Regions from separate parts of the Luteimonas sp. Soil_C_5 genome, predicted to be linked through region 3. Evidence: riboswitches for the same ligand, from Rfam matches in the RefSeq annotation. Region 3 holds a riboswitch; each other region holds the start of a gene.
What was found. A riboswitch is a leader RNA that binds a small molecule or an ion and turns the genes downstream of it on or off. The one in region 3 is predicted to bind cobalamin.

Region 1 (3,242 bases), on a different contig from region 3:
TCGACGATCGCGACCATGGCCTCGATGCCGGCATCGGCGCCTCGTGGTCGGGCAGCTTCGGCCGCGTGCGCGTGCAGGCCCTGGCCGATGTCACCGATACCAGCGGCGGTCACGAGTTCGGCGTCGAATACACCTACATGCTGCGGTCCGGCGCCTGGACGCTGCTGCCCAGCGCCGGCGTGCGCTGGCTGTCGAAGGATCTGACCAACTACTACTTCGGCACGCTGGATGCCGAAGTCGCGCGCGGCGTGACCCGCTACAACCCCGGCTCGGCCGTCGTGCCCTCGGTCAGCGTGGCTGCCATGCGTCCGCTCGGCGAACGCTGGAGCTTCATCGGCGGCGCCAGCTATCGCCTGCTGCCCGACGAGCTGACGGACAGCCCGTTGCTGGAGCGCGGCGCCGACGGCGTGCCTTCGCTGTTTGCCGGCGTCAGCTATCGCTTCTGACCCGCGGTCCGCACGCGGCGACCGGCCCCGGTTGCCGTGCTGCGTAGGCACTTGGCTGACCGTCGTCGCAGCGACGGCTGGCCGCGCCGCGCCCGGCCCGGCATCATCGGCGCCCCCGCTTTGACGAGTCCGTCGCCGGTGTCCGACCCCGATCCGAAGCCGCTGCCGCCCGAGCCGCCCTTGCCCAGCGACTGCTGCGACAGCGGCTGCGCGGTCTGCGTGCATGACACCTACGCCGAAGAGCTGCAGTACTACCGCGAGCAGCTGGCCGCGTGGCGCCTGCGCCATCCGGATGCCGGCTGAGCGGACGGCCCGCCGCGGGCCGTATTGACCTGTCCCCACGCGCGGCGTACCTTCGCCGGGCCTTGGTTCCATCTCTATATCGCGATATGGCGATGGATTAAAAGGGAAGCCGGTGCGCCGCGGTCCGTCCGTGGCAATTCCGGCGCTGCCCCGCAGCGGTAATTGGAAACGACCTCCGTCATCGCACTGGCGCCCGCACGGGCCGGGAAGCGACGGACAGTAGGCCCGCCACGTACGTGGCCCGTCCATGAGCCCGAAGACCTGCCCTGGCCGTCCGCGCATGACCGCGTGGACGTTCGACCTGGACCTCCGCGGGGAGGTGATCGGTGTCGTGCCACGCAGCGCGTGGTCGATCCCGCATGTCCGCGCGCAGGCCCGGTTCGCCCGAGGGGGCGAAGGTCGCCTGCGCTGTCCGTGGCCCCCGGGTCGCGGCGTGCGGTCCTTCGTGCCTCAAGCATCCAGCGCATTGAGGAGCACAGCACATGACACAGATCGGCAATCTCGGTTTTCCCCGCATCGGCGCGCGCCGCGAACTCAAGCGCGCGGTCGAGGCCCACTGGCGCGGCGTGGACGCCGCGGCGTTGCAGGACATCGCCCGCACCCTGCGTCTGCGGCACTGGACGCTGCAACGCGAGGCGGGTGTGGACGTTCCACCCAGCAACGATTTCTCGCTTTACGACCAGGTGCTCGACGCGGCGTTCTGCGTCGATGCCATTCCCGATCGCTATCGCGCACTGGCCGATGCCGATCCGCTGGCCGGCTACTTCGCCCTCGCGCGCGGGCATCAACGCGGCGGCACCGATCTGCACGCGCTCGAGATGACCAAGTGGTTCGATACCAACTACCACTACATCGTCCCCGAGCTGCATGCCGGCCAGACCTTCGCGCTGCGCGACGACAAGCCGGTGCGCGAATATCTCGAAGCGAAAGCCGCCGGCATCGAAACGCGGCCGGTGCTGATCGGTCCGGTCACGCTGCTGTGGCTGTCGAAGACCACCGATGGCAGCGATTGCTTCGCACTGCTCGAGCGCCTGCTGCCGGTCTATGCCGAACTGCTGGGCAGGCTGCATGACGCGGGCGCGGACTGGGTGCAGATCGACGAGCCGGCGCTGGTGCTGGATCTCGACGTCGCCACGCGGGACGCGTATCGCCGCGCCTACGCGGCGCTCGCCTGCAGCCCCCGGCCGAAGCTGCTGCTGGCGACCTACTTCGGTGCGCTCGACGACAATCTCGACCTCGCCGCATCGCTGCCGGTCGACGGTCTGCACGTGGATCTGGTGCGCGGCCGCGCGCAGCTCGATGCCGTGCTGCGCGCATTGCCGGCCGGTCACACGCTGTCGCTGGGCCTCGTCGACGGCCGCAATATCTGGCGTACGCGACTGGACGAGGCGCTGGTGCTCGCGCGCTACGCCGTGGAGGCGCGCGGCGCCGATCCGGTGCAGCTCGCGCCCTCGTGTTCGCTGCTGCACGTGCCGGTGGACCTCGCGCAGGAGAAGGCGCTGGATGCCGAACTGCGCAGCTGGCTCGCATTCGCGGTGCAGAAGCTCGGCGAACTACGCCTGCTGGCCGACGCCGTGGCCGATGCGGACGCGGCGGAACCACGCCTCGCGCAGGCGCGCGCCGATGTGGACGCCCGCCGCCGGTCCCCGCGCGTGCATCGCGATGATGTCGCCGCGCGCGTGTCCGCGGTCGCGCCCGGGGATGGGCGCCGCGCATCGCCGTTCCACATCCGGCGTGCGGCGCAGGACGCCTTGCGTCCGCTGCCGGCGTTCCCCACCACCACGATCGGCTCCTTCCCGCAGACCCACGAAGTGCGCGAGGCACGCGCGGCGCACAAGTCCGGCACGCTGGCCGACGCCGATTACGACGCCTTCATCGCCGCCGAAACCGAACGCTGCGTGCGCGCACAGGAGGCGCTGGGCCTCGACGTGCTGGTACACGGCGAGTTCGAGCGCAACGATATGGTCGAGTACTTCGGCGAGCAGCTCGACGGCTTCGCCTTCACCAAGCTCGGCTGGGTGCAGAGCTACGGCTCGCGCTGCGTGAAACCGCCGCTGATCTGGGGCGACGTCGCGCGACCCGCGCCGATGACGGTGCGCTGGTCGCGCTACGCGCAGTCGCTGACCGAGCGGCCGATGAAGGGCATGCTGACCGGACCGGTGACGATCCTGCAGTGGTCCTTCGTCCGCGACGACCAGCCGCGCGCCGCCACCTGCCGGCAGATCGCGCTCGCGCTGCGCGACGAAGTGCTGGATCTCGAAGCGGCCGGCATCGGCGTGATCCAGATCGACGAGCCGGCGCTGCGCGAAGGCCTGCCGCTGCGTCGCGAGGACTGGGCGGCGTACCTGGACTGGGCCGTCGAGAGCTTCCGCATCAGCGCATCGGGTGTGGCGGATACCACCCAGATCCACACGCACATGTGCTACTCGGAGTTCAACGACATCATCGAGGCCGTCGCCGCGATGGACGCCGACGTGATCTCGATCGAGACCT
Region 2 (3,242 bases), on a different contig from region 3:
CTTGTTCGGGTTCTTCCGGTTCACTTCGTCGCGGTAGAACATGAAGGGGTTGCCGGTTTCGAGCTGGCTCACCATCACGCGCTTGAAGATGTCGATCGCCTTGACGGTCTTGCGCGAGATGCGCTCGTCGGCCACGACTTCCTCGTACTTGCGGCGGAAGCTGCCGTTCGGGTCACCCTTCTTCTCGTCGAAGAAATCCTGCAGGTGCCAGCCCTTGATCTTGTGGACCTCGTGCGGGTCGAACAGGTACCAGTCGCCGCGACGTTCGACGGCTTCCATGAAGATGTCGGGGATGCAGATCGAAGTGAACACGTCATGCGCGCGCAGGCGCTGGTCGCCGTTGTTGAGGCGCAGGTCGAGGAAGTTCTCGATGTCGCGGTGCCAGATGTCGAGGTAGACCGCGACCGCGCCCTTGCGCTGGCCCAGCTGGTCCACCGACACGGCGGTGTTGTTGAGCTGCTTGATCCACGGCACCACGCCGCCGGACGAATTGGGCACGCCGCGGATGGCCGAACCCGACGAGCGCACGTACCCCATGTACGCGCCCACGCCGCCGCCGCCCTTGGAGACGCGGGCGATGTCGGTGTTGGAGTCGTAGATGCCCTGCAGCGAATCGTCGACGGTGTCGATGAAGCACGACGACAGCTGGCCGCCGACCTTGCCGGCGTTCTGCAGCGTCGGCGTGGCCACGGTCATGTACAGGTTCGACAGCGCCCAGTAGGCCTCGCCGACGAGCTGCATGCGACGCTCGCGGCCGCCCTTGGTCTCGTTCTGCATCAGGTACAGGGCGATGGTCAGCCAGCGCTCCTGCGGCAGCTCGAACACGGCGCGCGAGGTGTCGGTGGCGAGGTAGCGCGTGGCCAGCAGGTACAGGCCGTTGTAGGCGAACAGCCTGTCGCGCTCGGGCTCGATCATGCGTCCGGCTTCCTGCAGTTCTTCCTTGGAATAGGCGCGCAGGATGTCGTTGGAATAGATGGTGCGGTCGGCCAGCGATTCCTGCAGGCCGACGTAGGAGCCGTACTTCTGCTCGGCGTCGTAGAAGCGGTTGCGGCTGGCGCGCTTGTACAGGCGGTGCAGGTACAGGCGGGCGGCGAAGAATTCCCACTCCGGCGCAGTGACATCGACGCGGGCTTCGGCCTCGCGGATCAGATGGTCGACCAGGTCGTCGGCGTTGACGGCGTCCTTGCGCTCGACGAAGCCGAACACGCTGCGCTTGTAGTCGACGATGTCGAGCTGCGGGAACTCGGCATGGGTGCGGTCGATGCTGCGCTCCAGGCGCGCACGGTCGTACGGGATCCGGCGGTTGCCGGCTTCCTTGGTGATCCAGTTGGAGACGCCGGCATCGGCGTCGGTGACTTCTGCAATCGCGGTGTTCATGGCGGCACTCGGGGGTGGCGGCACATCGTCGTCAGGCTCGACGGCGGGTGGCGCAACGGAAATGGTGGGTGTGGCAGGTGCGGTGGCGGTGTCGGGTGTGGCGTCTGCGGCGGCGGCCGGGGTCTTGGTCGCGACGGTCTCGTGGCTGGTCATGCGGTGTCCTTCTGTCCAGTGCATTCGCGCACACCACCGTCCCCGCCCGCGTCGGGGTCCGGCGGCCACGGAAGGCCCAGAGTGGTCGGGCGGCGTCGCAGGAATCGCGATCGGGCGCAGGCGCCATCGCAATCCGCTCCGCCGGCCCTCTCCCCCCGGAGATTCCGCAGCCGGCACCGCGCGTCGTGCTTTCGCGCGGCTGTCGGCAGGTCTTCGGACTCATGGGTATGAAGGCAGCGCCTTCGCCTCGCCCGCCGCTTCCCGGATCGCTCCAGTGCTGTTGGCGGGCTCGTTCCCAATTACCGCTGCGGGGCAGTGCCGGAATGGCGCAAGGCGTCACCGGCTTCCCTTTGAATCCGCCGTCCTTGCGGGGCTGCGGAACCGACCCGGCCCAAGATAGTGGGGGTGGTCGGCAGCGTCAACGCTAAATGTAGTGAAGATGCGGCAGGCCGCTTCAGGACGGGAATCCGGGTTCGTCAAGTCCTGCGGATGGCCCCGGGCATGCAGATCGGGGTGCGAAGAGCAAGTGCCCGAGGGGTGTTTCCGGTGTGTCCACCGCGCCCGGGCCAGAGGTTCAGGTCCAAGGGCCGGCGCATCGCGGACCGGCTGAAGGACGGGGAAACCCCCACCAGGTCAGGCTGGTCCAAGGGCCGCCGCCCTCCAGGCCCTGCGGACACCGGATCCGTGGGGTCGGGTTCCGGCCGGTATCCGGACCGGTGTCTGCAGGCTGGACAGGACCGGCCTCCGCGGGGGGCTGCGACCGACGACCGGGCGGCGCCATCCGCACGCCTGCATCGACCGTTCGAAAACCGCGACGCCGCCACACCCCCTGAACGAATTCCGGCGCACGCTGCGCCGAGCGCGGCCAGCCCGGCCGGCACATCCGGAGGTGCCTCATGTCCCGTATCCGTCGCAGTGCATTGGCCGCTGCCACGCTGTCGCTGTCCGCCCTGCTCGCGTCGCCGCTGGTGTCCGCGCAGGATCCCGCCCCCGGCCTCGGCGATGTCCAGGGCCTCGACGACCGCAGCGCGTCGCGCACCCTGGGCGCGCGCGGGTATGTCCGCCAGTCGGGCTCGGACGGTTACAGCAGCTGGTGGCACGCGCGCGACCGCCGTTGCGTGATGGTGCGCAGCGACAGCGGCCGGGTGGTTTCCGTGGTCACCACGCCGGCGCCGGATTGCGGGCAGCAGGCGGGCGATGGGCATCGCGAGGGCATGAGCGACGGCGCCAAGGCGGCAATTGCGGCAGCGGCGATTCTCGGCATCGCCGCGCTGGCCCACCAGGCGCATCACCACGACGACGGCGACCACAACGACGATCCGCGCCACGAGGCCGACTACGAGCGCGGCTACCGCGACGCGCTGCACGGCTACCGGGCCGAGCAGGACAGCGGCGCCTACAGCGACGGCTACGGCGTCGGCCTGCGCGAACGCTCGGCCCAGGTGCCGTGGCAGTCGGGCAACACGGGGGGCGCGGGCAGCAGCCGGCTGGACGATCTGGTCGGCGCCCGCGCGGCCGGTGCCGACACCGAACTGCGCGCGCGCGGCTTCACCGATCGCGACGCGCAGCAGCGCGACGGCCGCTCCGTCGTGACCTGGTGGAACGCGCGCTCGCGCGAGTGCGTGCACGTGGCGACGGGCAACGGCCGCATCGAATCGATTCGCGGCGTCGACGCGTCCAACTGCCGCTGACGCGGCGCCGCGGTCAGGCGT
Region 3 (3,242 bases):
CGACAGGTCGAAGCCGGCGAGCGTGGTCGCGAACGTCAGTTCGGCGCCGCGGATGCGGGCTTCCTGGATGTTCTGCGGGACGAAGTTGCTGTCGAGGAAGATCAGATCGTCGACGCGGCTTTCGAACGCGTTGATCGACCAGTTCCAGTTGTCGCCGTACTGCGCGAGGCCGAGGTTGGCGGTCTTCGCACGTTCGGGCTCGAGATCCGGATTGCCACTGCCCCACGGGAAGTAGAGATCGTTGAACGTCGGCGCCTTGAAGCTGGTCGCGGCGCTGGCGTTGAGACGCAGGCCGTGGTCGAGGTCCAGACCCCAACCGAGGCTGCCGGTGGTGTGGCCACCGAACTGCTCGTTGTCGTCGTGACGCACACCGGCCTGCACGCGGTGCGCACCGAAGCGTGCCGTGTAATCGGAGAACACGGCGAAGTTGTCGCGCGAGGTCAAAGCGTAATCGGTCGTGCTTTCGACGTTGTCGGACATCCAGTCGAAGCCGAGCGTAAACCGCTGCATCGGCGCAAGGCCGATGTCGGCCTGCAACGAGGCGGTGTCGCGCCGGGTGTCGAACCGGCTGACGTCGCTGCGTTCCAGCGTGTCCTGGTCGCGGTAGTAGTTCTTTGCCTTGTCGTAGTTGCGACCGGCCTGCGCGGTCAGACGCACAGCGTCCGATGGGGCGTAGGTCAGCTTGCCGCCAACGACCTGCTGCACGATGTCGGCTTCGTTGCCGCCGAAGGGGCCACCGTCATATTCGTTGAAGGCGTCGGCATGCAGCGCGTTGCCTTCGAGGCTGAGACCGTCGGCGAGTTCCACCCCGCCACGCAGATTGAGCGACAGATTGCGGTAGCCGTCGCGGTCGGGCTCGTCGACCGAGCAACCGGCGCCGAAGTCGCCGTTCAATGGACCGCGGCCCCGACAGGCGTCGATGCCGTCGGTGCGCTGGAATGCGGCATCGACGCCGAACCAGCCGCGGCCGGCGCGGCCACCGATGCCGGCGCTGGCTTCGCGCAGGTCATGGCTGCCCACGCCGATGCGCGCGTGCGGGCTGATCGCGCCGGTGTTGCGGCGGGTGAAGATCTGGATGACGCCGCCGATGGCTTCCGAGCCGTAGAGGCTGGAGCGCGGACCGCGGACGATTTCGACCCGCTCGATCTGGTCGACCGGAATGTCCTGGAATGCGGCGAGGCCGGCGGTCGCCGAACCGATGCGCACGCCATCGACCAGCACCAGCACATGGTCGGATTCGCTGCCGCGCATGAAGATCGAGGTCTGCTTGCCTGGACCACCGGAGTTGCCGATCTGGATGCCGGCGCGACCGCGCAGCAGTTCGGGCAGGTCGCGCGCCTGGGTGCGTTCGATTTCGGCGCGGTCGATGACCTGGGCCGGCACGATGGTGTCGCCGAGCGTGCTTGCGCTGCGGTTGGCGGTGACGAGCACGGTGTCGAGTTCGCGCGAATCGGCGGCAGTCGCCGCGCCGACGACGGGCGAGACAAGGGCGGCGACGATCGCCACGGTCAGGGTACGGAACGGCATTGCTGTCTCCTTGGCGCACGTGCACCCACGCACATGCGACGGCTCGGTCATGGAGATCGCGCAGGACGGACACGGCTGCCGTCCGGACACCAGGTGCCCGGAACGCCGCCGCAATGCCCGCCGCATCGCAATCAGTGGACTTCGGGGCCGGTCTCCGGACTCGCGCGTGGGCCGCAGGGGCCCGGGCGTCGCGCCTTCCCGTGCCGGAGCACAGTGGCGGATGCGACGCCTTGTACACGCTTACCGTTGCGGGGGCAGTGCCGGAATGGAGGTCGCATTGCGACCGTCGTCACCGGCTTCCCGTTTCAATCCGCCGGACGAATGCCGGGGGATCACCTCGAAGCAGGCGGGATTGTACGTCAGCCGCCGGCGTTGGACCCGGGCGCCGCAAGAGGCGGGTGGCCATCGACGCGACGCATCGATGCGTCATGACGAGGGCTCAGTCGTCGTTGCGATCGAACAGGCGATCGAGCGGCGCGTCCGATGCATCGGTCGGCGCCTGGTGCACGGTCGTCGTCACCGGTCCCGCCGCGGGGCGGCCACGCGGGTCGGGCAACTGCGCGATGGCTGCTTCGGCGGCCTGCACCAGTGCATGGCGCCGGTCTTCGGGCACATCCTGCCAGTGACAGCCGCGCAGGGCGCCCTCGAGCGAGTACAGCAGGTTGAGGCTGGGCTTGAAGCCGGCGCGGCGCACGCGCATGAACGCGTCCAGTGGTCCGGCGGCCTCGAGATCCTCACGCGTGCGCACGCCCACCTGTCGCAACCAGGCCGCGGATTTCGGGCCGATGTTGCGCAGGTCGGACAGGCTCACCGCAGCGTCTCGACGAACAGTGCGGCGATGGCTTCCAGCCCGGTCTGGTCGTCGGCGTCGAAGCGCGCGGGCAGGGGGCTGTCGAGATCGAACACGCCGATCAGCTTTGCGCCGTCGAACAGCGGCACGACGAGTTCCGACCGGGTCGCGCCGTCGCAGGCGATATGGCCCGGGAAGGCATGCACGTCATCGACGCGCTGGGTCTGCCGGGTGCGCGCCGCAGCGCCGCAGACGCCCTTGTCGAGCGGGATGCGCACACAGGCTGGCAGGCCCTGGAACGGGCCGACGACCAGCTCGGTGCCGTCATAGAGATAGAACCCGACCCAGTTGAGGTCCGGCAGCGCGTGGTAGACCAGGGCCGAAAGATTGGCCGCATTCGCGATCCGGTCCGTTTCGCCATGCAGCAGGCCGCGGGCCTGCGCGGCGAGCGCGGCATACTGTTCGGGCTTGGTGCCGGTCAGGGCAGATGAGGTGAACATGTCGCGGAGTGTAGCAGCGGCCCCCCAGGGGCCAGACCGGCTGGATGGCCTGCCGCGCGATGGCGACGGCTTCCGTCTCCGCGGAATGCAGGCCTCGCGCCTGGAGACGTTCGTCGATGCCGCGTTCGCGTTCGCGGTGACGCTGCTGGTCGTGTCCTTCGACGCGATGCCGGCCAGCATGCCGGAGCTGCACGAGGCCCTGCGGCGCGCACCGGCCTTCATCGCCGGCTTCGCGATCCTGGCGATGTTCTGGGCGTCACACCATCGCTTCAGCCGCCGCACCGGGTTGGCCGATGCGCGCGTGACCACGCTCGGACTCGCACTGATCGCGGTGGCGCTGCTGTACGTTTATCCGCTGCGCCTGATCATGGGCATCTCGCTGCATTTCCTGACCGCGGGTTGGGCGCCGTCGCCGATGCCGATCG

Region 1: linked by a shared signal. The riboswitch ahead of metE (5-methyltetrahydropteroyltriglutamate--homocysteine S-methyltransferase) and the one ahead of btuB (TonB-dependent vitamin B12 receptor) in region 3 are both predicted to bind cobalamin.
Region 2: linked by a shared signal. The riboswitch ahead of AC3A5K_RS12865 (ribonucleoside-diphosphate reductase subunit alpha) and the one ahead of btuB (TonB-dependent vitamin B12 receptor) in region 3 are both predicted to bind cobalamin.

What each region holds. Positions count from the first base shown of each region.
Region 1 is NZ_JBDGKA010000004.1:258,286-261,527, reverse strand. Features, by position in the region: gene AC3A5K_RS12980 (MipA/OmpV family protein) at 1-446, shown strand, start outside; gene AC3A5K_RS12975 (oxidoreductase-like domain-containing protein) at 585-749, shown strand; cobalamin riboswitch at 796-1,032, shown strand; gene metE (5-methyltetrahydropteroyltriglutamate--homocysteine S-methyltransferase) at 1,232-3,242, shown strand, end outside.
Region 2 is NZ_JBDGKA010000004.1:232,773-236,014, reverse strand. Features, by position in the region: gene AC3A5K_RS12865 (ribonucleoside-diphosphate reductase subunit alpha) at 1-1,530, opposite strand, end outside; cobalamin riboswitch at 1,718-1,931, opposite strand; gene AC3A5K_RS12860 (hypothetical protein) at 2,427-3,221, shown strand; gene AC3A5K_RS12855 (mechanosensitive ion channel family protein) at 3,235-3,242, opposite strand, start outside.
Region 3 is NZ_JBDGKA010000001.1:879,477-882,718, reverse strand. Features, by position in the region: gene btuB (TonB-dependent vitamin B12 receptor) at 1-1,527, opposite strand, end outside; cobalamin riboswitch at 1,656-1,882, opposite strand; gene AC3A5K_RS04235 (TfoX/Sxy family protein) at 1,967-2,338, opposite strand; gene AC3A5K_RS04230 (GAF domain-containing protein) at 2,335-2,817, opposite strand; gene AC3A5K_RS04225 (TMEM175 family protein) at 2,816-3,242, shown strand, end outside.